Regions from separate parts of the Thermus tengchongensis genome, predicted to be linked through region 2. Evidence: riboswitches for the same ligand, from Rfam matches in the RefSeq annotation. Region 2 holds a riboswitch; the other holds the start of a gene.
The links. Region 2 has a riboswitch for thiamine pyrophosphate ahead of thiE (thiamine phosphate synthase). Riboswitches for the same ligand answer to the same signal wherever they lie in the genome.
Positions count from the first base shown of each region.

Region 1 (15,084 bases), on a different contig from region 2:
CCGGGTGGAGGTGGACCTGGTCCGGAACGTGGTGCGGGTGGTGGAGTCCTACGACATCGACGCCCGCATGGGGGCGGAGGCCATCCAGGTCTTGTTGAAGGAGCTGGACCTGGAGAAGCTGGAGGCCGAGCTCCTGGAGGAGATGAAGCACCCCTCCCGGGCCCGGCGGGCCAAGGCCAGGAAGCGCCTCGAGGTGGTGCGGGCCTTCCTGGACTCCGGCAACCGCCCGGAGTGGATGATCCTCGAGGCGGTGCCCGTGCTCCCCCCGGACCTCCGCCCCATGGTGCAGGTGGACGGGGGGCGCTTCGCCACCAGCGACCTCAACGACCTCTACCGCCGCCTCATCAACCGCAACAACCGCTTGAAGAAGCTTTTGGCCCAGGGGGCTCCCGAGATCATCATCCGCAACGAGAAGCGCATGCTCCAGGAGGCGGTGGATGCGGTGATCGACAACGGCCGCCGCGGCTCCCCCGTCACCAACCCGGGCTCCGAACGGCCCCTTAGGAGCCTCACCGACATCCTCTCCGGCAAGCAGGGCCGCTTCCGCCAGAACCTCTTGGGCAAGCGGGTGGACTACTCGGGCCGGAGCGTGATCGTGGTGGGGCCCCAGCTCAAGCTCCACCAGTGCGGCCTGCCCAAGCGCATGGCCCTGGAGCTCTTCAAGCCCTTCCTCCTCAAGAAGATGGAGGAGAAGGGCATCGCCCCCAACGTGAAGGCGGCCCGCAGGATGCTGGAAAGGCAGCGGGACATCAAGGACGAGGTGTGGGATGCCCTGGAGGAGGTCATCCACGGCAAGGTGGTCCTCTTAAACCGCGCCCCCACCCTGCACCGCCTGGGCATCCAGGCCTTCCAGCCGGTTTTGGTGGAAGGGCAGTCCATCCAGCTCCACCCCCTGGTCTGCGAGGCCTTCAACGCCGACTTCGACGGGGACCAGATGGCGGTGCACGTGCCCCTCTCCTCCTTCGCCCAGGCGGAGGCCCGCATCCAGATGCTCTCCGCCCACAACCTCCTCTCCCCGGCCTCCGGGGAGCCCCTAGCCAAGCCCAGCCGGGACATCATCCTGGGGCTTTACTACATCACCCAGGTGCGCCGGGAGAAGAAGGGGGCAGGCCGGGAGTTCGCCACGCCCGAAGAGGCCCTGGCCGCCCACGAGCGGGGCGAGGTGGCCCTGAACGCCCCCATCCGGGTGGCGGGGAAGGAGACCAGCGTGGGCCGGCTCAAGTTCGTCTTCGCCAACCCCGACGAGGCCCTTTTGGCCGTGGCCCATGGGTACCTGGACCTCCAGGACGTGGTCACGGTGCGCTACCTGGGCCGGCGCTTGGAGACCAGCCCAGGCCGGGTCCTCTTCGCCCGCATCGTGGGCGAAGCGGTGGGGGATGAGCGGGTGGCCCAGGAGCTTCTGCAGATGGACGTCCCCCAGGAGAAGAACTCCCTGAAGGACCTGGTCTACCAGTCCTTCCTGCGCCTGGGGATTGAGAAGACCGCAAGGCTCCTGGACGCCCTCAAGTACTACGGCTTCACCCTCTCCACCACCAGCGGGATCACCATCGGCATCGACGACGCCGTCATCCCCCCCGAGAAGCAGAGGTACCTGGAGGAGGCCGACAAGAAGCTTAGGCAGATCGAGCAGGCCTACGAGATGGGCTTCCTCACCGACCGGGAGCGCTACGACCAGGTGATCCAGCTCTGGACCGAGACCACGGAGAAGGTCACCCAGGCGGTCTTTAAGAACTTCGAGGAGAACTACCCCTTCAACCCCCTTTACGTGATGGCCCAGTCCGGGGCCCGGGGTAACCCCCAGCAGATCCGCCAGCTCTGCGGCATGCGGGGCCTCATGCAAAAGCCCTCGGGGGAGACCTTCGAGGTGCCGGTGCGCTCCTCCTTCCGGGAGGGCCTCACCGTGCTGGAGTACTTCATCTCCAGCCACGGGGCCCGGAAGGGTGGGGCGGACACCGCCCTCCGCACCGCCGACTCCGGCTACCTTACCCGGAAGCTGGTGGACGTGGCCCACGAGATCGTGGTGCGGGAGGCGGACTGCGGCACCACCAACTTCATCTCCGTCCCCCTCTTCCAGCCCGACGAGGTGACCCGCACCCTGCGCCTCAGGAAGCGCTCGGACATCGAGTCCGGGCTTTATGGCCGGGTGCTGGCCCGGGAGGTGGAGGTCTTGGGCCAGCGCCTGGAGGAAGGGCGCTACCTGACCCTCGAGGACGTGGGGCTCATCATCAAGGCGGCGGAGGCCGGGGAGATCAAGGAGGTGCCCGTGCGTAGCCCCCTCACCTGCCAGACCCGCTACGGGGTGTGCCAGAAGTGCTACGGCTACGACCTATCCATGGCCCGGCCGGTGTCCATCGGGGAAGCGGTGGGGGTGGTGGCGGCGGAGTCCATCGGCGAGCCCGGCACCCAGCTCACCATGCGCACCTTCCACACGGGTGGCGTGGCGGTGGGTACCGACATCACCCAGGGTCTGCCCCGGGTGATCGAGCTCTTTGAGGCCCGCAGGCCCAAGGCCAAGGCGGTCATCTCCGAGATCGACGGGGTGGTGCGCATTGAGGAAACCGAGGAGAAGCTTTCCGTCTTCGTGGAATCCGAGGGCTTCTCCAAGGAGTACAAGCTTCCCAAGGATGCCCGCCTGGTGGTGAAGGATGGGGATTACGTGGAGGCAGGCCAGCCTTTGACCCGCGGGGCCGTGGACCCCCACCAGCTTTTGGAGGCCAAGGGCCCCGAGGCGGTGGAACGCTACCTGGTGGACGAGATCCAGAAGGTCTACCGGGCCCAGGGGGTGAAGCTCCACGACAAGCACATCGAGATCGTGGTGCGGCAGATGCTCAAGTACGTGGAGGTCACCGACCCCGGGGATAGCCGTCTGCTGGAGGGCCAGGTCCTGGAGCGGTGGGACGTGGAGGCCTTGAACGAGCGGCTCATCGCCGAGGGCAAGACCCCGGTGGCCTGGAAGCCCCTCCTCATGGGGGTCACCAAGAGCGCCCTCTCCACCAAGAGCTGGCTTTCCGCCGCCAGCTTCCAGAACACCACCCACGTGCTCACCGAGGCGGCCATCGCCGGCAAGAAGGACGAGCTCATCGGCCTCAAGGAGAACGTCATCCTGGGCCGCCTGATCCCTGCGGGGACCGGAAACGACTTCGTGCGCTTTACCCAGGTGGTGGACAAGAAGACCCTCAAGGCCATTGAGGAAGCCAGGAAGGAGGCGGTGGAGGCCAAGGAGAAGGAGCCTGCCCTCCGCCGCCCTGGCCGCCGCGAGCAGCCTGGGAAGCAGGCCTAAGGCCACCCCACCCTGGCTATGCCAGGGTGGGGGCTCCTAAGCGTCGCCCCCAGAAGGGCTTTTGCACCATAATAGGCCCATGCTGGCGCGGATCTACACCGCCTTTCGCCAGGTGGGGGAGGACCTCTTCCACCAGCGCCTCATCTCCGCCACCGCGGGCAACTTTTCCGTGCGCACCAAGGAGGGCTTTCTCATCACCCGAAGCGGGGTGCAGAAGGCCCGCCTGACCCCCGAGGACCTGGTGGAGGTGCCCCTGGAGGGCCCCTTCCCTGAAGGGGCCAGCGTGGAGAGCGTGATCCACCGGGAGGTCTACCGGAAGACCCCGGCCCGGGCCATCGTCCACGCCCACCCCCGGGTAGCGGTGGCCCTTTCCCTGCACCTGGACCGGATCGTTCCCCTGGACCTCGAGGGCCAGTACTACCTAAAGGAGGTGCCGGTGCTCTCCCCAAGGACCGTTTCCGCCACGGAGGAGGCGGCCTTGGCTGTGGCTGAGGCCCTGAGGGAGCACCGGGTTTGCCTCCTAAGGGGCCACGGGGCCTTCGCCATCGGCCTCAAGGAGCGCCTAGAGGAGGCCCTCCTCGAGGCCTACAGCCTCCTCACCACCTTGGAGGAGAGTGCGGAGATCCTCTTTTACCACCGCCTTTGGGGGAAGGGATGAGGGTGCTTTTCGTGGAGGGGAAGGAGAAGGAGGTCCTTTTGCGCTTGGCCTGGGAACTTCCTCATCCCTTTTGGCTTCTTGAGGGGGAAGGGGTGTGGCTCCTGGAGGTGTTCGGCGCCGGGGAGGAGGCCATCGCCAAGGCCCAGGCCCTGCCCGGGGTTAAGGTTTGGGCCTTTACCCTTCAGGATGGGGTAGTCTATAGGGGATGCGGGAAGAAATCGGCTACATCCCCGTAGGGGAAGCGGAGCTCTACGTGGAGGACGTGGGGGACGAGCATGCCCCGGCCCTCCTGGTCCTCCACGGGGGGCCTGGGGGCAACGCCTACGCCCTCAGGGAGGGGCTTCAGGACTACCTGGAGGGCTTTCGGGTCATCTACTTCGACCAGCGGGGTTCGGGGCGGAGCCTGGAGCTTCCCCAGGACCCCAGGCTTTTTACCATAGATGCCCTGGTGGGGGATACCGTGGCCCTGGCCGAGGCCTTGGGACTGGATCAGTTTCATCTTCTGGCCCACGGCTTTGGGGCCCTGGTGGCCCTGGAGCTCCTCCGCCGCTACCCGGAGGCCCTGGGGGCGGTCCTCCTTTCCCCCTGGGTGAGCTTCCCCTGGCTTTCCGCAAGGCTTGCGGAGGCGGCGGGGCTGGAGCCCTTGGCCGACCCCGAGGCGAACCTGAGGGCGGCCTTGGAGAAGGCGGAGCCCAAGCTCCTCTTCGACCGCCTCATGTTTCCCACCCCCCATGGCCGCCTGGAGTACGAGTGGGTGGCGGAGGGCTCCGGCATCCTGGGGCCGGATACCCCTGCCTGGGGCTTCCTGCGCAACGGCCTTTGGCGGCTGGACTACACCCCCTACCTTTCCCCCAGCTCCAAGCAGGTGGCGGTGGTGGTGGGGGAGCAGGACGGCACCAGCTACCCCTACGCGGAGGAGGTGGCGGGGCGCCTCAAAGCCCCCATCCGGGTGATCCCTGGGGCTGGGCACTACCCCTGGATCGACCAACCGGAGGCTTTTGGCGAGGCCTTCCGCGAGAGCCTCGAGGGCCTGCTGGCTCCCTCTCCTTGGAGGGTGTGAAAGACCGCCCTTCCAGGGCCGGGAAGGGTGGGGTAAACTCAGGGCGTCACCGGGGGTGTCCCGTTAGGGGCTGAGAGATACCCTTGGAACCTGATCCGGGTAATGCCGGCGTAGGGAAGGTGACGGAAAGCCGAAGACTTTCCGAAACCCCGGTGGCAGGGGGTTTTTATGTTGCGACTGCTGGCGGCTTTGGTGTTCTTGGCCCTTGGTTGGGCCCAGGAGATCACGGTCCTCACCCACTCCAGCTTCTCCCTGGATAAGGGGCTCATCGCCCGGTTTGAGCGGGAAACCGGCCTGAAGCTCCGCTTCCTCAAGGGAGGGGACGCGGGGGAGACCCTGAACCGGGCCATCCTCACCAAGGGGGCTCCTATTGCCGACGTGATCTACGGCTTTGACAACACCTTCCTCTCCCGGGCCCTCGAGGCGGACATCCTCCTCCCCTACCGTAGCCCTGAGATCCAGAACCTGAAGGCCACCTTGCTCCTGGACCCCAGCTTTCGCGCCCTTCCCGTGGACTACGGCTGGGTGAGCCTGAACTACGACCGGGCCCACTTCAAGGACCGCTCTTTGCCCAAGGCGCCCGCCGACCTCGCCCGGCCCGAGTACGCCCGGCTCCTGGTGGTGCAAAACCCCGCCACCAGCTCCCCGGGCCTGGCCTTCCTCATGGCCACGGTGGCCCGCTTCGGGGAGGACGGGTACCTGGACTTCTGGGCCAAGCTCCGGGATGGGGGCGTGCGGGTGGCCAAGGGCTGGAGCGAGGCCTACTACACCCACTTCACCCTCTACAAGGGGGATCGGCCCCTGGTGGTCTCCTACACCACGAGCCCCGCCGCCGAGGTCTACTATTCCGAGGGCAAGTACCAGGAACCCCCCACGGGGAACCTCTTCCCCGAGCTGGCCTTCTTCCAGGTGGAGTTCGTGGGGATCCTGAAGGGGACCAAGAACCTGGAAGGAGCCAAGAAGGTGGTGGACTGGCTCCTCTCCAAGCCCGTGCAGGAGAACATCCCCACGGAGATGTGGATGTACCCGGCCCGCCGGGATGCCAAGCTCCCCGAGGTCTTCCGCTTCGCCCCCGAGCCCGTGGGGAGCGTGCGCTTGGACCCCAAGGTCATGGCCCAGAACCGGGAGCGCTGGATCGCGGAGTGGACCCAGGTGGTGCTCCAGGGGCAAAGCCCCGAGGCGGTGCGCCGGGGGCGGCGGTGATACCGCCCCACCTTGACCAAGCCAGGGTGGGGGCCCCGGCGAAGGGGCGTGGGGAAGGGGTGTAGGAGGGCGTGGCCAGGCTTGCAGGGCTCCTCGTTCTCTCCTTCTTAGGCCTGGCCCTCTTCTATCCCCTCTCCCGCATCCTGGCCCTGGGGGTGGGGGAGGGGTTTGCCAAGGCCCTGGCAAACCCCTATTACTGGGAACGCTACCTCTGGAGCCTGGAGTATGGGCTCCTTTCTGCCTTCTTCACCCTCTCCTTAGCCCTTCCCCTGGCCTTTCTCTTCCGCAGGCGCTTTCCCCTGCGGGAGGCCTTTTTGGCCCTTTCCACCTTGCCCTTTGTCCTCCCTACCCCCGTGGTGGCCCTGGGGTTCATGGCCCTTCTCGGACCCAGGGGGGTTTTGGGGGTGGACCTTTACGGCACCCGGGCGCTCCTTTTCCTGGCTGCGGTCTTCTATAACCTGGGGCTTGCCCTTCGCATCCTTCTGCCCGTGGCCGTGCGCCTGGAGGGCCCCATGCGGGCCGCGCGGGTCTTGGGGGCTACCCCCTTTCGCGCCTTCCTCCGGGTGGGGCTTCCCCTCCTCCTGCCGGCCTTGGCCTCGGCGGGGCTTCTGGTCTTCCTTTACGCTTTCTCTGCCTTCGGGGTGCCCCTCCTCCTGGGAGGGCCCAGGTACGCCACCCTCGAGGTGGAGGTCTACACCCTCCTGGCCTACCGCCTGGCCTTCCCCGAGGCCAGCGCCCTCATGCTCCTGGAGATCCTCACCCTGGGCCTGGCCGTCCTCCTGTACCTGCGGTTCCGCCCTTACCCTCTGCCTCCGGGGGAGCTCTTGCCCGCCTCCTGGGCCTGGACCGCGGGGCTTGCCATCTTTTTCCTCCTTCTCTTCGCCCCCCTAGGGGCCCTCTTCCTCCAGGCCGACCCCAGGGCCTTGGCCTCCGCCTGGGCCTCGGAGGACTTCACCCCCCTTTCCCTGGCCTTGGGGAACAGCCTCCGCTTTACCCTCCTGGCCCTCCTCCTGGCCCTGCCCCTGGGGGTGGCCTACGCGGTGGCCGCCCGGGGGAGCCGCCTTCTGGACCTTCTGGGCCTTTTCCCCCTCCTGGTGAGCCCGGTGGCGGTGGGCCTGGGCTACTTGCTGGCCTACCCCGCCTGGCGGGGCTCCTTGCCCCTGCTCCTCGCCGCCTACGCCCTCTTGGCCTACCCGCTTCTGGCCCGGGCCCTGCTTCCGGCCCTAAGGAGCCTTTCCCCAAACCTCCTTCAGGCTGCCCGGGTCCTGGGGGCCACCCCCCTTAGGGCCTTCTTGCGGGTGGAGATCCCCTTGGTCTTTCCCGCCCTGCAATCCGGGCTTGCCCTGGCCCTGGCCGTCATTCTGGGGGAGTTTGGGGCCACCCTGGTGCTCTGGCGCCCGGAGTGGACCACCCTGACCCTGGCCATCTACGAGCGCCTGGGGAGGCCGGGAGAGGCCCCCTTTAAGGAGGCCTTGGCCCTGGCCGCCCTGCTGGCTCTTCTTTCTGGCCTCCTCTTCTACCTCCTGGACCGGGGCCGGGGCCGGTGGGGCTAATGCGCCCCCCGCGGGGGGAGGGCTCAGGTCTGGCACCGGGGGCAGAAGTGGGTGCCCCTTCCTGCCACCACCGCCCGGGCCACGGGGGTGCCGCACCGGGGGCAGGGGAGGCCCTGGCGCCCGTAGACCGCATGGCGCGCTTGGAAGCTCCCTGGAAGGCCGTCGGGCTGCTGGTAGGTGCGGTCGGAAAGGGTGCTTCCCCCTAAGGCCACGGCCTCGCCCAAGACCTCCCTCAGGGCCTGAAAGAGCCTTTGGGCCTCCTCTGGGTTCACCTCCCTCCCCCGGCGGAAGGGGGAGAGGCGGGCCCTAAAGAGGGCCTCGTCGGCGTAGATGTTCCCCACCCCGGCGGCCAGGCGCTGGTCCAGGAGGAGGCCCTTGAGGGGCTTGGCGCTTCTCCTTAGGCCCTCCCAGAACTCCGGGAAGCGGAAGGCCTCGGAGAGGGGCTCGGGGCCCAGGCGGGAGAGGAGGGGGATTTCCCGGTAGTCCCCCCTCTCCACCACCCAGATGCGCCCAAAGCGCCGGGGGTCGTGGAAGAAGACCGCTCCTTGGTCCAGGCGGAAGGCCACCCGGGTGTGGGGGGTTGGCTCCAGGCGAAACCCCCCGGTCATGCCCAGGTGGACCACCATCTCCAGGCCTCCGGAGAGGGGGAAGAGGAGGAACTTGCCTCGGCGCAGGAGGCCTTCCACCCTCCTGCCCAGGGCCTTTTCCGTGTGGCGGTAGCGCCTTAGGTCCCCGTGGCGGATCTCCAGGAAGCGCCGCCCGAGGAGGAGGGCCTCGAGGCGCCGCCTTGTGGTCTCCACCTCGGGCAGCTCAGGCACGGGGCCTCCTCGCCGCCAGGGCCTGGTAGAGCTTTGGCCCCAGGCCGAAGGCTAGGCCCAGGAGGAGGAGGGGGTAGAGGGGCCAAAGGAGGGGTAGCCTCCGGGCCAGGGCCAGGAGGGCCCGGTAGCCCCGGTGGACCCTCTTTCCTTCCAGGACGTGGAGCTCCTTAAGGAGGGCTTCCCGGTCCAGGCCCTGGGCCTCCTGCAGGGGCTCCACCTGGAGGGTCCCCCGCAGGTCCAAGCCCTTCAGGGCCCGGCCCAAGGCCCGGCAGTAGGGGCAGGAAGCGTCAATCAGCACCCGCATGCTCGTCCACCGGTACGGGCTGGCCCCGCTCGTTCACCGCCACGTAGGTGAGTTCCCCCTTGGTGGCCAGGACCCGGCCGTTTTCCTGGCCGAAGCGCTCCTTGTAGACCTCCACCTCCACGGTCAAGGAGGTGCGCCCCACCCGTACCACCTTGGCCACCACCTCCAGGAGGTCCCCGGTGCGGATGGGCACCTTGAACTCCACGCTGCTCACCGCCACGGTGACCACGGGCTTCTTGGCCCTGCGGGCGGCGGCGTAGGAGCCCACCTTGTCCATGAGGCCCAGCACGAAGCCGCCGAAGGCGGCGCCCAGGGGGTTGGTGTGCTCGGGGAAGACGAGCTCTAAGGTGCGTGCCTCCATACCTCTCCCAGGCTACCCCAGGAGCAGGTCGGTGAGGCGGGCCATCTCCCGGTCCTTCTCGGTGATGCCCCCCTGGCTGTGGGTCCACCACTCCACCGTGACCCGCCCCCACTCCACGGTGAGGCGGGGGTGGTGGTTTTCCCTTTCGGCCAGCTCCCCCACCTTTTGGGCGAAGGCCAGGGCCTCCAGGAAGTTCTTGAAGCGGAAGGTCTTGACCAAGCGCTCGGGGTTCTGGTGCACCTCCCAGTCCATGCCCCAAGGGTAAGGCAAAGGCCCGGACCCTAAAGGGTCCGGGCTTCCTTTTGGTTGCGGGGGCGGGATTTGAACCCGCGACCTTCGGGTTATGAGCCCGACGAGCTACCAGGCTGCTCCACCCCGCGTCGCCATCCTTAACTATAGCGAAGGGCCTAGGGCGTGTCAAGCACCTTGCCCGGGTTCAGGAGGCCCTCGGGGTCCAAGAGGGCCTTTAGTTTTCGCATCCAATCCAAAGCAGGCCCATGCTCCAGGGGGAGGTACTTCTTCTTCCTGAGGCCCACCCCGTGTTCGGCGGTGCAGGTGCCGCCAAGCTCTAGGGCGCGGCGCACTAGGGCCTCGGCGTAGGCCTCCGCCTTGGGGTAGTCCTCGGGCAAAACGGGGACCAGGGTGTGGAAGTTCCCGTCCCCCACGTGGCCCAGGATGTTGCCGGTGAGGCCCATTTCCCGAAGAAGCCCTTGGGCGTAGCGGACCATCTCCGGCAGGCGGGAAAGGGGCACGGCCACGTCGGTGATGGCGAAGCGGTGGCCGGGAAAGAGGTGGACCAGGGCCCAGTAGGCCTGGTGGCGGGCCTCCCACTGCCTTTTGCGCTCCTCCTCGGTCTTGGCGGCCTCCACCGCCAAAGCCCCTGCCTCCTTGACCATCTCCAGGGCTAGGGTGCTTTCCGCCTCGAGGGCCTCCTTTGTGGAGGAGTGGAACTCCAGGAAAAGGGCGGGGCGCTCGGGGAAGCCCGCCCCTAGGTAGCGGTTCAGGGCCCTCAAGGCGAGCTCGTCCAAAAGCTCCAGCCGGGCCACGGGAAGCCCGCTGGCCATCACCTGGTAGCTGGCCAAAGCCGCCTCCTCCACCCCGGGGAAGAAGACCCTTAGGGTGTGCACGTGCTCCGGCAAGGGGTGGAGGCGCAGGGTGAGGCGGGTGATGACCCCCAAGGTCCCCTCCGAGCCGATGAAGAGGTCTTTGAGGTCGTAGCCGGCGCTGGTCTTGCGCACCCCTCGCCCGAGCTCCAGCACCTCCCCGCTGGCCAGGACCACCTGGAGGGCGAGGACGTTTGGCCGCATCCCCCCGTAGCGCACCGTGGTGGTGCCGCTGGCGTTGGTGGCGGCCATGCCGCCTAGGGTAGCGTCCGCCCCGGGGTCCACGGGGAAGAAGAGGCCCGTGCCCTTCAGGGCCTCGTTTAGGGCCTTGCGGGTGAGGCCGGGCTCCACCACGCAAAGGAAGTCCTCGGGCCGGACCTCGAGGAGGCGGTTCATGCGGGCGAAGTCCAGGCTGATGGCCTCCCCCAAGGGCAGGAGGTGGCCCTCCAGGCTGGTCCCCGCCCCGAAGGGGATGACCGCCACCTTCTGCTCCCGGGCCCAAAGGAGGGCCTTTTGCACGTCCTCCACGCCCTCCGGGTAGACCACGGCCAGCACCTCTCCCTCTTCGGGGTAGCCCTCGTCCCGCCCGTGGCGGCGGCGCTCGGAGGGGGAGGTATCCACCTTTCCAGGGAGGAGGCGCTTTAGGGCTTCCAGCTTCCCCATGCTAGAAGTTTAGTCCGGCTTGGCGTCGGGGAGAAGGCGTTCCGCCTCCCGGACCTGGGGAAGGAGGTAGCCGGAAAGCCCCAGGGCCACCCCCAGGCCGCCGAAGAGGAGGAGCATGAGGGCGATCCCCTCCCCTTGGCCGTAGCGGGGGCCGAAGACCCGATCCGCCAGGGGCCCCGAGAGGAGCATGGCCAGGGGGTTGGCGAACCAGGCGATCATGCGCCTGGCGGCGAAGACCTTCCCCTGGACCTCGAGGGGCACCTTGGCCTGCCAGATGGCCTGGTTGGAGCCGTTGAGCACGGGTATGAAGAGACTTTCCAAAAAGGCCAGAACGGCCCAGGCCTGGGGGCTGTCCGCAAGCCCCATCAGGGCCAGGGCCAGGCTGGAAAGGGCCATGCCCCAAAAGACCCCGTGCACCCGCTTCCTGGGGCCGCCCCAGAGGGAGAGGAGAAGCCCTCCCGCCACCCCGCCCAGGCCCGAGGCCGAGCGCACCAGGGCCAAAGCGGCCTCGGAGAGGGCGGTCTTGGCCAGGACCATGGCGGGGAGGACGGTGGCCGCCAGGGTGGTGAGGAAGTTCACCCCGAAGAACATGAGCTGAAGGCCCAGGAGGGGCGGCCTTTCCAGGATGAAGCGGAAGCCATAAAGGGCCTCCTCCAGGAGGGAGGCCCGCTTTCCTGCCTGCGGCCTGGGATTGGGGATTGGCACCAGGAGGAGGGTGAGGACCGCGGCGCCCGCCCCCAGGAGGTCCAGGGCGAAGACCCCTCCTAGACCCAAAGGCTTCAGAAGGGCAGCGGCCAGGATGGGGGCCCCCACCCCCGCCAGGGACTCCGCCAGGCTCATCATGCCGCTGGCCCGGGCGTAGTCCTTCTTCTCCAGCATGGCGGAAAGGGCGGCGGAGAGGGCAGGCCAGTGGAGGCTGGAAAGGGCCCCGGTAACGGCGGAGACCAGGTAGAGGTGGCCCACCTCCAGCCGCCCCAGGAGGAGCATGAGGAGGAGGAAGCCCGTGGCCAGCCCCCCGCCTAGGTCCGCGGCCAGCATGGCCCACCGCCTGGGGTAGCGGTCCACCAGGGCCCCCGCCAAGGGGGAGAGGAGGATGAGGGGCAGGAAGTGGAAGAAGCCCAGGAGGGAGAGGGTGGTGGCCAAGCCCGTCTTCTGGTAGGCGTAGAGGGTGAGGGCGAACCAGGTCATCTCCCGGCCCACCAGGGCCAGGGCCTGGCCCACCCAAAGGAGGCGGAAGGCGGCAAAGCCCTGCACGGCGCCCACTTTCCCTTCCCCGCTACTCCAGGCGCAAGCCGGCCTTTAGAGTAGAGCCATGCCCTTTCGCGTGGACAACCCCCTGGCGGCCCGCCTCTTGGCGGACCCGGAGATGGCCGTGGCCCTGAAGCCCTTCATGGCAGGCCCCGCCAGCGTGAAGGACCTGGCCTTAGCCCAAGGCCTTTCCCTGCAGCGGGCCCACTACCGGGTGGGCCTCTTGGTGCGGGCGGGCCTTTTGCGCCCTGCCGGGATCCGGCCCAGGCGGGGGCGGCCCGTGCGCCTTTACCAGGCGGTGGACACCGACTTCCGCATCCCGCGGGAGCTGGTGCCGGAGGGGGTCTTGCGGGCCCTCGAGGGGGCCAGAAGCTGGCAGGAGGAATGGGCGAGGGCCCTGGAGGCCCACGACCCCGGTTACGGGGCCGTCCTCCGGGTCTTCCTGAACGCAGAGGGCCTTTTGGAGTTTGGCGGGGAGGCGGAACCCGACCTCTTGGCGGAGGACTTCCCTCCCTTGGTCAACCTTTGGAGCGCCGGGCTCCACTTGCGCCGGGAAGAAGCCAAGGCCCTGCAGCGGGAGCTCTTGGCCCTGTACCACCGCTACGCGGCCTTGTCCCCGGCGAGGAAGGGGGAGGGCCAGGCCCGGTACCTGGTCCACCTGGGCTTGGCCCCAGCGCCCCAATAGGTTCCCTTACGCCTCCCCCTTCAGGATGGCCTCGATGCGCTCCAGGGCCTCCTGGGGCAGGTCCACCCCCGCCGCTCCCAGGCTCTCCCGGATCTGCTCTGGGCGGGTCGCCCCGGTGATGGCGCTAGAGATCCCGGGAAGCCTCAGCACCCAGGCCAGGGCCAGCTGGGCCCGGGTGAGGCCCAGCTCGTCCGCCACCGCCTTGAGCCTCAGCACCTTCTTCCGGTTTTCCTCTGTGAGGAAGCGCTCGGCGAACTGGGGGTAGCGGGCGAAGCGGCTGTCCTCGGGGATTCCCTGGTCGTACCGCCCGGTGAGCATTCCCATGGCCAAGGGGCTCCAGACCACCAGGCCCAGGCCGAAGCGCTCGGCCTCGGGGAGGATCTCGTTTTCCACCCGCTCCCGGTAGAGCATGGAGTACTGGGGTTGCTCCACCACCGGGGGGTGGAGGCCGTTTTCCCTGGCGAAGGTCACCGCCTCGGCGATGCGGGCGGCGGGCCACTCCGAGGTACCCCAGTAGAGGGCGTAGCCCTTCTCCACGATGGTGTGCATGGCGTAGACGATCTCCTCCATGGGCACCTCGGGGTCGTAGCGGTGGGCGAAGAAGAGGTCCACGTAGTCGGTCTTTAGCCGCTTCAGGCTTTGGGTGATGCTCTCCAGGAGGTGTTTCCGGCTTAGTCCCCGGTCGTTGGGGTCCTCCGACATGGGCCAGTAGGCCTTGGTGGAGAGGACCAGGGTGTGCCGGGGGAACTCCTTGAGCACCTCCCCCATGACCTCCTCGGCCAGGCCCTTGGCGTAGACGTCGGCGTTGTCGAAGAAGTTGACCCCGCCCTCGTAGGCGATCTTTACGATCTCCCGGACGGTTTCCTTGTCCTTCACCACATCCCCGAAGGTGACCCAGGCCCCCAAGGAGATCTCCGAGACCTTAAGCCCCCATTTGCCCAGTTTCCGGTAGCGCATCTCGCCCATGGCTACCGGAGTTTACCCCCTTGGCCTCAAGTTGACCAGCGGGTCAGTCTCCTTCCACCTCCAAGACCCCTCCCGGAGCCTGGAAGCCGATGCGCTTGTGGGTGCCGTCGCAGAAGGGCTTGTTGCCCGAGGCCCCGCAACGGCAGAGGAAGACCCGGGGTTTCTCCAAGACTTCCTCCTTGTCCCCCACCCGCAACGTGAAGCGCTCCCCCTCCACCCGAATGGGTCCGTTTTCCAAGAACTCCAGCCGCATGCCCCCATACTACCGAAGAAGCCGGGCCAAAAGGGGCACCAGCAGGAAGAGGAGGAAAACCCGCAGCGTGTGGAACACCCCCACCAGGGCTGCGCTTCCCCCCTCCGCCTGGCTCAGGGGGCCCATGCCGGTAATCCCCCCTGGGGCGAGGGCAAAGAGGAGGGCCTTGGGTTCCTGCCCCAGGGCCCGGGCGAAGAGGAGGGCTAAGGCCACCGCCAAAAGCAAGAAGGCTAAGGCGGCCAGGACGGCGTAGGGCAGGAGGCGGGGGGAGAGAAGCTCCCGCCGGAAGGAAAGCCCCACCAGTACCCCGGCCAGGAGCTGGACCAGGAGGTCCAGGCCCCGGGGGGTGGGGGCGGGGGGCAGGAGGAGCTGGTGGAGGCCCGTGCCCAGCATGGCCCCCACCACCACTCCCCCGGGCAGGCCCAGGCGCTGGAAGAAAAGGCCCAGCAGAAGGCCGCTTAGGGCGGCGCGCAGCAGTTCCATGGCCCCATGGTATACTCCGTCCAACCATGAAACGCCTTCTGCGGCTTCTGGCTTGGCTTCTTGGCCTGGTGCTCGGGGTGGTCTTGCTGGCGGCGTTGGGGGTCTACCTCACCCTGCGGGCCTCCTTGCCCCAGGTGGAGGGGCGTATTGCCCTGAAGGGCCTTTCCACCCCGGTGGAGGTGGTGCGGGACAGGTGGGGGGTGGTGCGGGTGCGGGCGGCGAGCCTCGAGGACCTCTTCTTCGCCCAGGGCTTCGTCCACGCCCAGGAAAGGCTCTGGCAGATGGAGTTCCAGCGCCGGGTGGGGCAGGGAAGGCTTGCCGAGGTGTTGGGGGAGGCGGTGCTGCCGCAAGACCGTTTCCTGCGCACCTGGGGCTTCTACCGGGCGGCGGAAAGCGCCTACGAGCGCCTCTACCCCGAGGAGAAGCGGGCGGTGGACGCCTACGTG
Region 1 is NZ_JAKEDU010000009.1:14,987-30,070, reverse strand. Features, by position in the region: gene rpoC (DNA-directed RNA polymerase subunit beta') at 1-3,280, shown strand, start outside; gene L1087_RS10270 (fuculose-1-phosphate aldolase) at 3,360-3,938, shown strand; gene L1087_RS10265 (hypothetical protein) at 3,935-4,174, shown strand; gene L1087_RS10260 (alpha/beta fold hydrolase) at 4,144-4,998, shown strand; TPP riboswitch at 5,040-5,133, shown strand; gene L1087_RS10255 (thiamine ABC transporter substrate-binding protein) at 5,167-6,201, shown strand; gene L1087_RS10250 (ABC transporter permease) at 6,273-7,754, shown strand; gene L1087_RS10245 (DNA-formamidopyrimidine glycosylase) at 7,778-8,572, opposite strand; gene L1087_RS10240 (DCC1-like thiol-disulfide oxidoreductase family protein) at 8,565-8,876, opposite strand; gene L1087_RS10235 (acyl-CoA thioesterase) at 8,860-9,237, opposite strand; gene L1087_RS10230 (4a-hydroxytetrahydrobiopterin dehydratase) at 9,250-9,489, opposite strand; tRNA gene L1087_RS10225 (tRNA-Met) at 9,541-9,617, opposite strand; gene L1087_RS10220 (FAD-binding oxidoreductase) at 9,645-11,003, opposite strand; gene L1087_RS10215 (MFS transporter) at 11,013-12,257, opposite strand; gene L1087_RS10210 (helix-turn-helix domain-containing protein) at 12,316-12,936, shown strand; gene L1087_RS10205 (aldo/keto reductase family protein) at 12,943-13,902, opposite strand; gene L1087_RS10200 (CDGSH iron-sulfur domain-containing protein) at 13,946-14,155, opposite strand; gene L1087_RS10195 (AbrB family transcriptional regulator) at 14,165-14,638, opposite strand; gene L1087_RS10190 (penicillin acylase family protein) at 14,665-15,084, shown strand, end outside.
Region 1: it holds a riboswitch for thiamine pyrophosphate, as region 2 does, so the genes downstream of both, L1087_RS10255 (thiamine ABC transporter substrate-binding protein) here and thiE (thiamine phosphate synthase) in region 2, are expected to answer to the same signal.

Region 2 (15,084 bases):
TTCCGAGGCCATCCCCCCGCAGAGGGGGCAGAAGAAGACCGCTCCCACGCGCAGGACCTCTATGCCCAGAGGCGGGAGCTGGTCGAAGATGCGGTGGGCGGCGTAGGGGTCGTAGAAATCCCCCACCCCCGCGTGGTCCCGGCCCACCAAGAAGTGGGTGGCCCCGAAGTTCCTGCGCACCAGGGCGTGGAAGACTGCTTCCTTGGGACCCGCGTAACGCATGGGGGTGGCGAGGCCGAAGAGGACCACCCGGTCCTGGGGTAAGAATCCCTCGATGAGGGCTTGGTAAGCCTTCACGATGACCTCGGTGGGGAAGTCGTCCTCCTTTTTGGCCCCCAGGATGGGGTGGACCAGAACCCCGTCGGCCATCTCCAACCCCAGGCGGATTAGGTACTCGTGGGCCCGGTGGGGGGCGTTGCGGGTCTGGAAGGCCACCACCTTCCGCCAGCCCCGCTCCTGGAAGAACCCCCGCACCTCCTCCGGGGTCTTTTCCAGAGGCCCTCGAGGCCGCCACCTGAGGACCTCCACCCTGCCCCCCAGGGCATAGGGCCCTTTGGCCAAGAGCCTCCGCACCCCGGGGTGGGCGGGGCTTTCCGTGCCGAAGACGGCCCGGGCCAGGGCCTCGAGGTCCAGGGCGTAGGCTTCCTCCACCTGGAGCAGGGCCACCTTTTCCCCCCGGTGGACCAAGACCACCTGGTCCCCCCGGCCCACCCGGGGTTTCTCCGGGAGCTGGAGCAGGATGGGGATCGTCCATACCTCTCCCGAGGGCAGGCGCATGGCCTCCGCCACCGAGAGGGCCTCTTCCCGGGTCATGAACCCCCGCAGGGGGTGGAAGGCCCCTGTGGCCAGGTTCTCCAAGTCCAGCCGCTCGTCCTCGCCGATCTCCACCTGGGGTAGGGCGTCCGTCATCTAGACCTCCGCGGCCAACCTCTCCAACCTGTTCCCCGTCGTGCCAAAGGCCCGCACCACCTCCCCCACCACCCAGACCGCTGGAGGGCAGACCTGCACCTCGCCCTCCGCCACCGCCCCCAGGGTGGTCCGCACCCGCCGCTCCTTGGGGGTGGTGGCCCGTTCCACGAAGAGGGCGGGCTCCTCCGGCCTCCTCCCCAGCCGGATCAGCTCCTTGGCCAACCAGGTCCGCCGCTTTACCCCCATGAGGACCACCAGGGTGGGAACCTGGGCAAAGGGCTTAAGGTCCGGGTAGCCCCCTCCTTCCAAGACCCCCGAGACCACGGCGAACCCCGGGCTCAGGCCCCGATGGGTGAGGGGAAGCCCCAAGGCGAGGGGGCTCGTCACCCCGGGGACCACCTCCACAGGGATGCCGTGGGCCAGGAGGAAGAGGAGCTCCTCCCCGCCCCGGCCGAAGACGAAGGGATCCCCCCCCTTGAGGCGCACCACGAAGGGGTAGGCGCGGGCGTAGGCAAGGAGGAGGCGGTGGATCTCCTCCTGCTTGACGCTTTCTCCCTCTTCCTTCCCCACGTAGACCTTCCTCCCCGGGGCCAGGGAGAGGATCCTCTCGTCCACCAGCCGGTCGTGGAGGACCACCGGGGCTTCCCTTAGAAGCTGGTAGGCCTTGAGGGTAAGGAGCTCAGGGTCCCCAGGGCCCGCTCCTACCAGGAAGACCTTACCCATGGGCTACCCCCCGGTAGACCAGCTGTACCCCGATGAAGAGAAGCCACAGGTATAGCGCCAACCGTAAAGGCTTCGTGGGTACCCGGGTGGCCAAAAGGGCACCTAGGGCGGCGCCTAGCACCCCACCGACGCTCAGTAGGAGGAGGAGGCTGGGTTCCACCTGGCCGAAGTACAGGTGTACCCCGCCCCCCAGAAGGGCTAGGGCTAGACCGAAGAGGATATCCGTCCCCACCACCCGTTGGGGGGGAAGGCGGGTGGCGTGGAGGAGAAGGAGGGTGCCCAGGGCCCCGGCCCCGGCGGAGGAGAACCCCACCTCGAGGCCAATGCCGAAGCCTCCTAACGGCAAAAGGCGGGGCTTCTCCTGGCTTACCTGGAGACCGCGGAAGGTGCGGTAAAGGCTGAGTCCTGCTGAAAGGGCCACGGTGAGCCCCACCAGGAAGAGAACCATATCCCTGGCCTCCTTGAGGCGGACCAGGAGCAGGCTCCCCAGAAGCACACCAGGAAGTCCTCCCAGAAGAAGAAGGCCGAGGGCCCTTGCCGAGACCTGGCCCCGCCAGAGGTAGACCAGCCCGGCGGGGACCTTTACGAGAAAACCGAACAACAAGGCGGTGCCCACTGCTACCTCCGGAGACAGACCCAGGGCCAGGATGAGAAGGGGCGCAGTCAGGGTACCGGCCCCCACCCCGGTGACCCCGATCGCCAAGGCGATGAGGAAACCCAGGAAAAAGACCATCATCTACCCCTCCTTTCCGTGCAGGTGGATGCCGCACTCCAGCTTGCCCTTGCCCGCCCAGCGGCCGGAGCGGGGGTCCTCGGGGTTCAGGGGCTTTTGCGTGCAGGGGGCGCAGCCGATGGAGAGATAGCCCTCGTCGTAAAGGGGGAGGTGGGGGATTTCCGCCACCGCCAGGTAGGCGAAGACCTCCTTCAGGGTCCAGTCGTAGAGGGGGCTGACCTTGCGCAGGCGGTGGCCGCTGGGAAGGCGGGCCTCCTCCACCGGTTGCAGGCCGGCCCGGGTGGGGGACTGCTCCCGTCTAAGCCCGGTGAACCAGGTGTCGTAGTCCTCGAGGGCCCGGAATAGCGGGTCCACCTTGCGGATCTGGCAGCAACGGGTGGGGTCGGTCTCGTAGAGCTTCCCGTAGAGGCGTTCCTGCTCCTCTCGAGAAAGGCTTGGGGAGAGGTTTACGAGCTGGAAGCCGAGCTTCTCCTTTAGGGCATCCCGGTAGGCGTAGACCTCCGGGAAGTGGTAGCCGGTGTCCAGGAAGAGGACGGGGATTTCGGGTTTTTCCTCCAAGAGGAGATGGAGCACCACCACGTCTTCTGCTTGGAAACTGCACGTGAAGCAGGGTTTTTGGCCTTCCGCTAGGGCGTGCCGGATAAGGGCCTTGGCGCTTGTTACCTTGTCCATGGCTGAACCTCCGCAAGCACTTCCTCCACCTTTTCCTTGGCCCTGGCCAGGCTGGCTTCCGGATCCAGGTCGAGTTCCTCTAAGGCCAAATCCACAAGGCGGTACCAAAGCCGCTTACGCTCTTCGAAGCAGGGGATCTCCGCTATCCGTGGCCTAAGGTGGCGCAGGTAGGCTACAAGTTCCCCGTACTCTGGACCCAAAAGCCGGAGAAAACGCTCCTTTAGGCGCACTGCCAAGGCAGGGGCAGCCCCAGAGGTGGAAAGGGCCACCACCAACTCCCCCCTTCGCACCACGGCGGGGAGGATGGCGGTGGCGTTTTCCGGGTCATCCACCGCCACCAAAAACACCCTTCGCCTTTCCGCCTCTGCCTTTACCTGGGGATGGATCCCCTTGTCTTGGGGATGGCTTACCACCAGGAAGAAGCCCTCGAGGTCCCCTTGCCGATAACCGCGGGGAAGCCAGCGGATCCTTCCCTCCTTGGCCAAGCCCGCCAGATTCCAATGGTCCTCTTGGGCCAGGACGGTGACCTGGGCCTCGGCCTCCAAGAGGGCCTGGAGCTTGGCCCCCGTCTCCGGGCCGCCGGCGATTAGGAGAACCGGCCTGCCCCTCAGGTTCAGCATGAGGGGAAAGTAGGTCATGCCCCCTCCCGGTACAGGCGTAAGAAGCCCTGGAGCATGCTTCCTAGCCGCTCCTGCTCATCCACGTAGAAGGGCTGCACCCCCCACTCCCTTAAGGCATCCGCGGTAACCCGGCCCACGGCCAGAGCCTTTACCTCGTGCTGGAAGGTTCTCCTCAACTCCGAGGGGTTCCGGGCTCCCTCAAACAGGAACTCCACCTGGATGGCGGCTACAAAGGCTACCGCTTGCACCTCTTTGGCCAAAATGGTCTCCTCCAGAAGGCGGATCCCCTCAGGGTCCGGCAGGTGACGGTAAGGCATGAGGGGGAGAACCTCATAGCCCCTGTCCTCCAACGCCTGTTCCAGGAGGGGTAGGGGCTTGCCGTAAAGCTGGAGGGCGGCCACTCCGGGTCCCTGGGGTAGGAGAGGCAAAAGGCTTGGCGTGGTTCCGTCTCCTACCCCATGAGGGGCAAGCCCTAGGTCCCTGAGTACCCGGGCGGCCTTGGTCCCCCGGGCCAAGCGGAGGGCATTCTCCAGGCTCCCCTTCAGGTCTAGTTCCAAAACCCGCCCTCCTTCCAAAAGCTCCCTTACCCCTATCCCGGTGGTGGCCACGAAGAGATCCACCCCTTCTCCCAGCCGCCGGAGATGGTCCTGGTATTCGGGAACGGATACCTTTTCCGTGGCCTGAACAGGGAGAAGGAGGGGCATTAAGCCTAGCTTTGTCGCCAGAGATTTGAACTCTTCCCTCCTTCTGAGACCGGCATAGGCGATGCGCATCCCCAACCTCCCTTACACCGCGCACTCCCCACGGCCTAGCTGCACCCGGAAGGTTTCCCCTTCCGCCCCCAGGTCCTGGTAGTACTCTGGGGCTTCCTCATAGGAAGGAATGGTCTGGAGGTCCTCGAGAAGGGGCTTGAAGGAGGCGGCTCCCACCCGGTCCAAATAAGCCTGGAAACTTTCGCCCTGCTCCCGCTCCTCCTGGTAGCGCTTCAGGATCCTTTCCACCGCCTCAGGAGTGCGCCGGGCAGGAATCCGAGCCACTACCTGGCCAAAACGGGCCTCCCCCTCCCGGGTGCGGCCTCCCAGGAGGAGGACGTAGTGGGGTACCTCTCGTTCCCCCATCCTGCGGCTTGCCCCGTAGAAGCCGATGTCAGCGATGTGGTGCTGGCCGCAGGAGTTGGGGCACCCGGAGATCTTCAGGCTCAAGGAACGCACCCCCGGGTCGTGGACTAAGGGAAGCGAAGAGAGCTGGGCCTCCAGGGCCTGGGCCAGCCCGCGGGAGTGGGTGATGGCCAGGTTGCAGGTGTCGGCCCCGGGGCAGCGGGTGATGTCCAACACGGTGTGGGCGTAGGGGTGGGCCAGGCCCGCCTTAAGGAGGGCCTCGTAAAGCCCCCCTAGGGCCTCTTCCGGCACGAAGCGCAGGAGGAGGTTCTGGCTGATGGCGCTCCTTACCTCGGCGGCGTAGGTCTCGGCGATGTCGGCCAGGGCCCTCAGGCCCTCCGGGGCGATGTCCCCCAAGGGAAGGCGCACCAAAACCGTGTAGAAGCCTTCCTGTTTTTGCCGGAAGAGGTTGGTGCGGCGCCAGTCTTCAAAGCCTGGGGCGAAGCTGAAGGGCTTCCTGGGGGGGGAGGGGAGAGGAGGGAGCGGGGGGTCCTGGGGCGGTTGCCAGGCCCTCAGGTCCTCCCCGTTGGCGGTGAGCTTAACCAGCCGCCTTTCCTCCCGCACCGCCTCCCGGAAGGCGGCGATGCCCCACCGCTTCACCAGGAACTTAAGCCGGGCCTGGGTGAGGACCTTGCGGTTGCCGTAGCGGTCAAAGAGGCGGATGATGGCCAGCATGGTGGGGAGGAGGTCCTCCTCTGGGGTAAAGGGTTCCAAGAGCTCCGCGCTCATGGGAGCGGCTCCCAAGCCCCCGCCCACGTAAAGGCGGAAGCCCCTTTTGCCCCCCTCCACCGCGGCCACCACCCCGATGTCGTGAATGGGGGTATGGGCATGGTCGGTGGCGCACCCCTCAAAGGCAATCTTGAACTTGCGGGGCAGGTTCTGCCCCACGGGGTGGCGGAGGAAGTAGCGGTAGGCGGCCTCGGCGTAGGGAGTCACGTCAAAGGGCTCCTCAGGGGAAACTCCGGCGTACGGGCAGCAGGTGATGGCTCGGATGGAGTGGCCGCAGGCCTCGCGGGTGGTGAGGCCCACCCTGTTTACGGCTCGGAGGACGTGGGGTACGTCCCTTCGGTGCACGTGGTGGAGCTGCACCGCCTGCCGGGTGGTTACGTGGGTCAGCCGGTTTTCTGCATACCGCTCCGCCACGTCTGCCAGAACCCTTAGGGCCTCTGGGCTCACCCGGCCCACGGGGAGCTTGATGCGCACCATGTGGTGCTCGGGCCGTCCCCGGATGCCGTAGATGCCGTTTTTCAGGCGGAAGACGCGGAAGTCCTCCGGGTCTTCCGCCCCCGCCTCGAGGCGGGCGATCATGGCCTCCAGATGCTGGATCTCGGCCTCCACTTCGGCGCTCAGCCCTGCCATCCTGCCTCCTTTCCCCCCGGCCGGGGGTTGCCCGGAATGATATACCATTGAGTCTATGAAAGTCAAGGGTATATTCCCCGTGCCCCGGCCCACTTTTCCAAGCCCCCCACGTGGTATAGTGAGGGGGCAGGCTAGGGGTGCCCCAAGGGAGGGGCTGAGAGCTGGGTTTCTCCCAGCAACCCTTGGAACCTGATCCGGGTAATGCCGGCGGAGGGAAGCCTATGCGGAAGAATCCCCTTACAAACCGACCTCTCCCCAGGCCGCGTGGGCCCTGGATCTCCGCTTGAGGCTTTACCCGTAGGGCACATGCGCTGGGGAGGTGAAAGCTTGCTGGGAAGGCTCTACCTGGTGGTGACCCCGAGGCCCGGTTGGTCCATGGAGGAGGTACTGGATCGGACGGAACGGGCCCTGGCGGGTGGGGCGGAAGTTTTGCAGCTTCGGGCCAAGGACTGGGAGGCCCGGCCTACCCTGGCCCTGGGGGAGAGGATGCTCTCCCTGGCCCGGCGCTACGGGGTGCCCTTCTTCCTCAACGACCGGCCCGACCTGGCGGCCCTTTTGGGAGCGGATGGGGTGCACCTGGGGCAGGGCGACCTCACCCCGGGGGAGGCCCGGCGCTTCTTCGGGGGGATGGTGGGCCGCTCCACCCACGCTCCGGAGCAGGCCCTAAAGGCCCTCGAGGAGGGAGTGGACTACCTCTCCGTGGGCCCGGTCTGGGAGACCCCCACCAAGCCGGGCCGGCCGGCGGCGGGCCTGGATTATGTGCGCTGGGCCCGGGAGAACCTGGGGGAAAGGCCCTGGTACGCCATCGGCGGCATCACCCTGGAGAACCTGGGGGAGGTTTTGGAGGCTGGTGCGCGCCGGGTTGTGGTGGTGCGGGCCATCCTGGACGCGGAGGACCCGGAAAGGGCGGCCAGGGCCTTCAGGGAGCGGCTTTATGGTGTGGCTTAACGGGGAAGCTAAGCCCCTCGAGGGCAAAACGCTGAGGGAGGTTCTGGAGGAGCTGGACGTGGATCTTTCCCGGGTGGCGGTCCTCCTCAACGAGGAGGCCTACCCGGGGCGGGAGCTTCCTCACCACGTCCTGAAGGAAGGGGATGTGGTGGAGGTGGTCACCCTCATGCAAGGAGGCTAGATGGACACCTGGAAGGTAGGGGATGTGGAGCTAAGGAGCCGCCTCATCCTGGGCTCGGGCAAGTTCCGGGACTTCGGGGTAATGCGGGAGGCCATCCAGGCGGCGGGGGCGGAGGTGGTCACCGTGGCCATCCGCCGGGTGGAGGCCAGGATGCCCGGGCACGTGGGGCTTCTGGAGGCCCTGGAGGGGGTGCGGCTTCTTCCCAACACCGCCGGGGCCCGCACCGCGGAGGAGGCCCTGAGGATCGCCCGCCTGGGCCGGGCCCTCACCGGGGAGCGCTGGGTGAAGCTGGAGGTGATCCCCGACCCCACCTACCTCCTCCCCGACCCCGTGGAGACCCTGAAGGCGGCGGAGGCCCTGTTGGCGGAGGGCTTTTTGGTCCTGCCCTACATCGGCCCGGACCTGGTCCTGGCCCGAAGGCTGGCCCAGCTGGGCACGGCCACGGTGATGCCCCTGGCCGCCCCCATCGGCTCCGGCTGGGGGGTGAAGACCCGGGCCCTTTTGGAGCTCTTCGCCCGGGAGCGGGCCTCCTTGCCCCCGGTGGTGGTGGACGCGGGCCTGGGCCTCCCCTCCCACGCGGCTGAGGTCCTGGAGCTGGGCTTGGATGCGGTGCTGGTCAACACCGCCATCGCCGAGGCCAAGGACCCCGTGGCCATGGCCGAGGCCTTCCGCCTGGGGGTGGAGGCGGGGAGGAGGGCCTACCTGGCGGGGCCCATGCGGCCCAGGGAGGGGGCGAGCCCCAGCAGCCCCACGGAGGGGGTTCCCTTGGGAGGGCCCGGGCGGTGAAGGCGGACGTCATCGTGGTAGGGGCGGGGATCATCGGGGCCCTGGCCGCCTACGAGCTCAGGAAGCGGGGCCTCGAGGTCCTCCTCCTGGACGCGGGCAAGGAGGGGGCGGCCACCTCCGCCAGCGCGGGGATGCTGGCCCCCTACCCCGAGGGGCTCTCCGGGGAGGTTTTGGAGGCGGCCCTCTTCGGCCTGGAGCGCTATCCCGACCTCCTGGCGGAGCTTGGGGGTTTGGGCTTGCCGCTGGGGGCGGACTTCGCCGGGACCCAGGTGGTGGCCCTTTCCCCAAGGGAAGAGGAGGCCTGGGAAGCCCGGGAGCCCCTTGCCTACCCGGTGCGGGGGGGAAGGGGGGTGCGCACCTTCCCCGGGGGGTACGTGCACCCTAGGAGGTTGCGGCAAGCCCTGCTGCGGGCTTTGGAGGCCATGGGAACCCCCCTCCTCCACGCGGAGGTGGAGGAGGTGAGGGAAGGGGAGGTGCGGGGAAGGCGGCGGGGTGCTTCCCCTGAGGAGCCCTTGGCCGCCCGGGCCCGTTACCTTCTCCTGGCCGTGGGCGCCTGGGGCGGCCGGTTCGGCCTGGGGGTGCGCCCCTTGAAGGGGGAGGCCTTGCTCCTGGAGGGGACGCCGCCCCCCCTACCCCTCTTCGCCGGGGACGGCTACCTCCTGCCCCGGGAGGGCGGGGTGTACGTGGGGGCCACGGGGCGGGAGGGCTGGGCCCCGGGGGTGGACCTCTTCGGCCTCAGGTGGCTTGCGGACTACGCCCACGAGCGCTTTCCCTTACTTGAGGGGGCCCGGTTCCGGGAGGCCCTATGGGGCTACCGGCCGGTGGGGGAGCTTCTCGTGGGGGAGGTGCAGGAGGGCGTCTACGCGGCGGTGGGCCACGGGAGGAACGGCGTCCTCCTGGCCCCTTGGACGGCGGCAAGGATTCTGGAGCTTATGGGGGTAAAACCATGACCCAGCTGGAAGCGGCAAGGAAGGGCCTCATCACCGAGGAAATGGCCTACGTGGCGGAGAAGGAGGGGGTTTCCCCGGAGTTTGTGCGGGAAGGGGTGGCGGCGGGGCGGATCGTGATTCCCCGGAACCCCAACCACCGCACCCTTCGGGACTTCAAGGGGATCGGGGAGGGGCTTAGCGTAAAGGTGAACGCCAACCTGGGTACTTCCTACGACTACGTGGACCTCGAGGAGGAGGTGGCGAAGGCCCGGGTGGCCATCCAGTACGGGGCGGACACCATCATGGATCTCTCCACGGGGGGGGACTTGAAGGCCATCCGGGAAAGAATCCTGGAGGTGGCCACGGTTCCCCTGGGCACCGTGCCCATCTACGAGGCCGAGTTCCGCGCCGCCAAGAGGAAGAGCTTCTTCGACATGTCCGCGGACGAGCTTTTCGGGGTCATCGAGGAGCACGGGCGGCAGGGGGTGGACTACATCACCGTGCACGTGGGGGTTACCCTGAGGAACCTGGAGGTCTACCGGAATTCCTCCCGGACCACGGGGATCGTGAGCCGGGGAGGAGGCCTCATGGCCGCCTGGATGCTCCACCGGGGTGAGGAAAACCCCCTCTACGCCCGCTTTGACGACCTCCTGGAGATCGCCCGCACCTACGACATGACCCTCTCCCTGGGGGATGGCCTCAGGCCCGGCTCCCTGGCGGACAGCACCGACCGGGCTCAGATCGCCGAACTCCTCACCATCGGGGAGCTGGTGGAACGGGCGAGGCGGGCGGGGGTGCAGGCCATGGTGGAGGGACCGGGGCACATCCCCTTGAACGAGGTGGCCGCCAACGTCCAGATCCAGAAGAAGCTCACGGGCCACGCCCCCTTCTACATCCTGGGCATGCTCCCCGTGGACACCGCGGCCGGCTTCGACCACATCGCCGGGGCCATCGGGGGAGCCTTGGCGGGCTGGATGGGGGCGGACATGCTCTGCTACCTGACCCCGGCGGAGCACCTGGGCCTGCCCACCCCGGAGCACGTGAAGGAGGGGGTGATCGCCTTCAAGATCGCCGCCCACGCCGCGGACGTGGCCCGGGGGAACCCCAGGGCCTTGGAGCGGAACCGAAGGATGTCCGAGGCCCGCTACCGCCTGGACTGGGAGGGGCAGTTCGCCCTCTGCCTCTTTCCCGAGGAGGCCCGCCGCCTCAAGGAGGAGCGGGGCTCCAGGACCAAGGCCTGCAGCATGTGCGGCCCCTTCTGCCCCATGAACCTGGTGGAGGCGGTCTTACGGGGCAAGGCCCGGATGGAGCTTCGGGGTGCACCCTACGCCCACGACCCCGTGGGCTAGGGCGGGGGGTCGGGATGCTGACGAAAAGCTTCGGCCACGCTCCCCACCTCCTGACGGCACCGGGCGACCTCCAGCGCCAGGGTGAAGGCCTCCTCGTCGCTAAGGGTAAGCCGGAAACCGTAAAGGCGCAGGTGGATATCGGCCACGGCGAAGGCCGTCCGCATTATGCCCGAGGTGAGGCATGCAGGTAGCGCTTACCATCGCCGGCTCCGACTCCGGGGGCGGGGCCGGGGTGCAGGCGGACCTCAAGACCTTCTTCCGCTTCGGGGTCTACGGGGCCAGCGCCCTCACCCTGGTCACCGCCCAGAACACCCTGGGGGTGCAAAGGCTGGAGCTCCTTCCCCCAGAGCTGGTCTATGCCCAGATCCAGAGCGTGGCCGAAGACCTCCCCGTCCACGCCGCCAAGACCGGGGCCTTGGGGGACGCCGCCATCGTGGAGGCCGTGGCCGAGGCGGTGGCCCGCTTCCGCATCGCGCCCTTGGTGGTGGACCCGGTGATGGTGGCCAAGGGCGGGGACCCCCTCCTGGCCCCGGGGGCGGTGCAGGCCCTGAAGGCCAGGCTCTTCCCCCTGGCGACCCTCATCACCCCCAACCGCCTGGAGGCCGAGGCCCTCCTGCAACGGCCCATCCGCACCCTGCGGGAGGCGGAGGAGGCGGCCCGGGATCTCTTGGACTTGGGCCCCCGGGCCGTCCTCCTCAAGGGGGGGCACCTGGAAGGGGAGGAGGCGGTGGACCTCCTGGCCACCCCCGAAGGGGTCCTCGCCTTCCGCGCCCCTAGGGTGCCCACGCGGCACACCCACGGCACCGGGTGCACCCTCTCCGCGGCCATCGCCGCCCTCCTGGCCTTGGGCAAGCCCCTCGAGGGGGCGGTGGGGGAGGCCAAGGCCTACCTCACCCGGGCCCTGGAGACCGCCCCCGGCCTGGGGCACGGACACGGCCCTCTGAACCACTTCGCCTAAGTACCCCGTCGTGGCTTGCGCCCCGACGGGGGGCCCCAAGAGGCCATGAGCGCGCCGCTTTGGCTTTGGCCGGTGGGGCAGCCTTTGTGCGCGGGTGCTTAGCTCAAAGGGCCGTGGCCCCTCCGTCCACGGGCAATACCGCCCCGGTGATGTAGTCCGAGGCCGGGCTTGCCAGGAAGAGCACCGCCCCTCCCAGCTCTCCCGGCCTTCCCGGGCGCCCCAGGGGCAGGGTGGCCTGGAGGTGGGCCTCCACCCGGGGGAGGACCTTTTCCGTCATGCGGGTGGGGAAGAAGCCTGGGGCTAAGGCGTTCACCCGGATGCCGAAACGGCCCCACTTCACCGCCAGGTCCCGGGTGAGGGCCACGAGACCGCCCTTGGAGGCGGCGTAGCCCACCGCGTCCAGGACCTCTGGGGGCTCCCCCTTGAGCCCGGCCACGGAGGCGATGTGGAGGATCTTGCCGTAGCCCCGCTCCCGCATGCGCCGGGCGGCGGCGCGGCTGGCCAGGAAGGCTCCCACCAGGTTGACCTCCAGCACTTCCCGCACCTTCTCCACGGGCATCTCCCAGGAGGGGGCGCCCCAGCTGATGCCGGCGGCGTTGACCAGGATGGTGAGGGGCCCGAGCTCCCGCTCCACCTGGTCCACCACCTCAAGAAGCCGCCCTTCGTCCCGGACATCCCCTTCCAGGTAAAGGGCTTCCCCCAGGTGCTTTTTGGCTTCCTCGAAGAAGCTGGCCCTCCGGGCCAGGACCGCCACCTTAGCCCCGGCCTCCTTGAGGGCCAGGGCGGCCTCGAGGCCCAGCCCCCGGGACCCCCCGGTTACCAGGGCCACTTTGCCGTCCAGGCGAAACTGCTCCAGGAACATCAGCCACCCCCTTGGAAAAGGTCCTTGTACTGCTCCCTCAGGGCCCGCTTGAGGAACTTGCCCGCGCTGGTCCTGGGGATTTCCTCCACGAAGACGAAGGCATCCGGGAGCTGCCACTTGGCGAACCCTGCCCGCAGGAGGTGCTCCCTAAGCTCCTCTTCCGTAGGCTTTTCCCCCCGGGGCACCACCACCGCCAGGGGCCTTTCCTGCCATTTGGGGTGGGGGATGGCCACCACCGCCGCCTCCTTCACCTTGGGGTGGCCCATGAGGGCGTTTTCCAGGTCCACGCTGGAGATCCACTCCCCCCCGGACTTGATGAGGTCCTTGAGGCGGTCCTTGATCTCCAGGTAGCCCTCCTCGTCCCAGGTGGCTATGTCCCCGGTGCGGAACCAGCCGTCCGGGGTGAGGGCGCTTTGGCTCGCCTCCTCGTTCCGGTAATACCCCCCAGTGATCCAGGGTCCCTTCAGCTGGACCTCCCCCATGGCTTTCCCATCCCTGGGCACGGGGCGGCCCGCCTCGTCCGCCACCCGCAGGCGCACCAGGGGGATGGGGAGGCCAGTCTTGGCCTTGAGGCCGATCTTCTCTTCCCAGGGCAGGTCCTCCAGGTGGCTTTTCACGAAGTTCTGCACCACCACCGGGGAGGTTTCCGTGAGGCCGTAGCCCTGGCGCACCTCGATCCCCATGCGCTCAAACCGTTCCACCAGGCTTCTCGGGGCGGCGCTACCCCCCACCACCAGGCGCTTCAGGGTCTTGAGGCGGTGGCCGGTGCCCTCCAGGTGGTCGGCCAGGGCCAGCCAGACCGTGGGCACCCCGGCGGTGAAGGTCACCCCCTCCCCGTCGAAGAGCTCCACCAGGGAGGCGGGGTCCAGCCGCGGCCCCGGCAGGACCTGCTTGGCCCCCACCAGGGTGGCGGCGTAGGGCAGGCACCAGGCGTTCACATGGAACATGGGCACCACGGGGAGGACCACATCCCTTTCCGAAAGGCCGCTCCCATCGGGAAGGCCCGCGGCCAGGGTGTGGAGGACCAGGGCCCGGTGGCTGTAGACCACCCCCTTGGGCAGGCCAGTGGTCCCCGTGGTGTAGGCCATGCCGCAGGCGGCCCGCTCGGGCACCCGCACCGGGTCCACCTCCTCCCCCAGGACCTCCTCGTAGGCCAGATACCCTTCCGGCGCCTTCTCGTCCATCACCACCAGGTGGCGCACGGTCTTGAGCTCGGGCCTCAGGGTTTCCACCAAGGGGAGGAGCTGGGGGTCAAAGAGGAGCACCTTATCCTCCGCGTGGTTCAGGATGTAGGCGATCTCCTTGGGGGAGAGGCGGGGGTTGGCGGTGTGGAGCACCGCCCCCATCCCGGGGACGGCGAAGTAGGCCTCCAGGTGCCGGAAGTGGTTGAACCCCAAGGTGGCCACCCGGTCCCCCACCCCCACCCCCAGGGCCTTTAGGCCCCCCATGAGCCGCCGCGCCCGGCGGTAGACCTCAGCGTAGTCCGTGCGGTGGATCTCCCCCGTGGGGAGGCGGGAAACCACCTCCTTCCGAGGGAAAAGCTCCGCCGCCCGCTCCAGGAAGTCCCAAAGGTTCAGGTCCTCGTCCATCATGGTGCTGGGGAACATCCTTTGCCTCCTTTGGGGGCCAGTTTACCCCCCGTCCACCCGGTAGAAGGTGCCCTTGGCGAAGGCCACCCGCTCCCCCTCCAACCAGGCTTCTCCTGCAGCGTGAAAAAGCCTTTTTCCCGCGTGCACCACGAAGCCCCGGGCCAAAAGCACCCCCTCCCGCACCGGCCTCAGGTAGTTCACGGAGAGTTCGGCGGTGACCACCTTGACCCCCAGGCTCTCCACCGCCTGCCCAAGGGCGCTGTCCAGGAGGGCAGCCAGGATCCCCCCGTGCACCAGGCCTTGGCCCTGCAAGAACTCCTCCCGTACGGGCAGGAGGAGCTCGGCCTCCCCTCCTTCCCGCCTTCGGACCTCGGCTTGGAACCAACGGGCGAAGGGGCTCAAGGCCGCCTCCGGATCAGGGTCACGAACTCCCCCTCTTGCACCACCTCGTCCCGCTGGTTGAGGACCCGGACCCGCTGGACCACGATTCCCCGGTCGGGCTTGGAGGTCTCCCGCTTCTCCAGGATTTCCGTTTCCCCGCGGATGGTGTCGCCGATGAGGACGGGCTTGAGAAACTTGTAGTTGCGGATCTCCAGCCAGGCGATGAGGGTGCCGTCCGTGGCCCCGGTGCGCTGCCGCAGGCCGGTGAACATGGAAAGGACCAGAAGCCCATGGGCGATGCGCTGGCCGAAGGGGGTGCCCTTGGCGAACTCCGCGTCGGTGTGGATGGGGTTGTAGTCCCCGGACACTCCCGCGAAGTTCACCACGTCCGCCTCGGTAACCGTCCGCCCTGCCGTGGTGAAGCGCTGGCCGACCTCAAAGTCTTCAAAGTACAGGGGCATCATGCCACCTCCTTCCTTCCGAACCCTGGGGGCAGGCCCCCCGGCCCCACGAGGGACCGCCCCCCATCCACGTAGAGGGCCTGGCCGGTGATAAAGCTGGCCTCATCTGAAAGGAGGAAAAGGGCCGAGTAGGCCACCTCCTCCGGGCGCCCGGCCCGCTTGAGAGGGGAGGCCTCGATTTCCTGGTCCCGGGACCAGGCGGGCAGGCCCGCGGTCATCCGGGTTTCGATGAGGCCCGGCACCAGGAGGTTCACCCGGATGCCCTTGGGGGCAAGCTCCAGGGCTAGGGTCCGGGTAAGGCCCAAGAGGGCGGCCTTACTGGCGGCGTAGTGGGCGAGGCCAAAGGCCCCCAGGGCCGCCACCGAGCCGGTGAGGACCAGGCCCCCTCCCCGCATGATCTCCCCCGCCTTTTTGCCTATCAGGAAGCTCCCTGTGAGGTTGACCCGCAGGATCCGCTCCCAGTCGAA
Region 2 is NZ_JAKEDU010000007.1:83,691-98,774, reverse strand. Features, by position in the region: gene sat (sulfate adenylyltransferase) at 1-909, opposite strand, end outside; gene cobA (uroporphyrinogen-III C-methyltransferase) at 910-1,632, opposite strand; gene L1087_RS09450 (sulfite exporter TauE/SafE family protein) at 1,625-2,365, opposite strand; gene L1087_RS09445 (phosphoadenylyl-sulfate reductase) at 2,369-3,037, opposite strand; gene L1087_RS09440 (precorrin-2 dehydrogenase/sirohydrochlorin ferrochelatase family protein) at 3,025-3,675, opposite strand; gene L1087_RS09435 (uroporphyrinogen-III synthase) at 3,672-4,430, opposite strand; gene L1087_RS09430 (nitrite/sulfite reductase) at 4,443-6,173, opposite strand; TPP riboswitch at 6,297-6,406, shown strand; gene thiE (thiamine phosphate synthase) at 6,501-7,121, shown strand; gene thiS (sulfur carrier protein ThiS) at 7,108-7,302, shown strand; gene L1087_RS09415 (thiazole synthase) at 7,303-8,088, shown strand; gene L1087_RS09410 (NAD(P)/FAD-dependent oxidoreductase) at 8,085-9,038, shown strand; gene thiC (phosphomethylpyrimidine synthase ThiC) at 9,035-10,366, shown strand; gene L1087_RS09400 (hypothetical protein) at 10,363-10,530, opposite strand; gene thiD (bifunctional hydroxymethylpyrimidine kinase/phosphomethylpyrimidine kinase) at 10,548-11,324, shown strand; gene L1087_RS09390 (SDR family oxidoreductase) at 11,428-12,186, opposite strand; gene L1087_RS09385 (long-chain fatty acid--CoA ligase) at 12,186-13,793, opposite strand; gene L1087_RS09380 (PaaI family thioesterase) at 13,818-14,177, opposite strand; gene L1087_RS09375 (MaoC family dehydratase) at 14,174-14,617, opposite strand; gene L1087_RS09370 (SDR family NAD(P)-dependent oxidoreductase) at 14,617-15,084, opposite strand, start outside.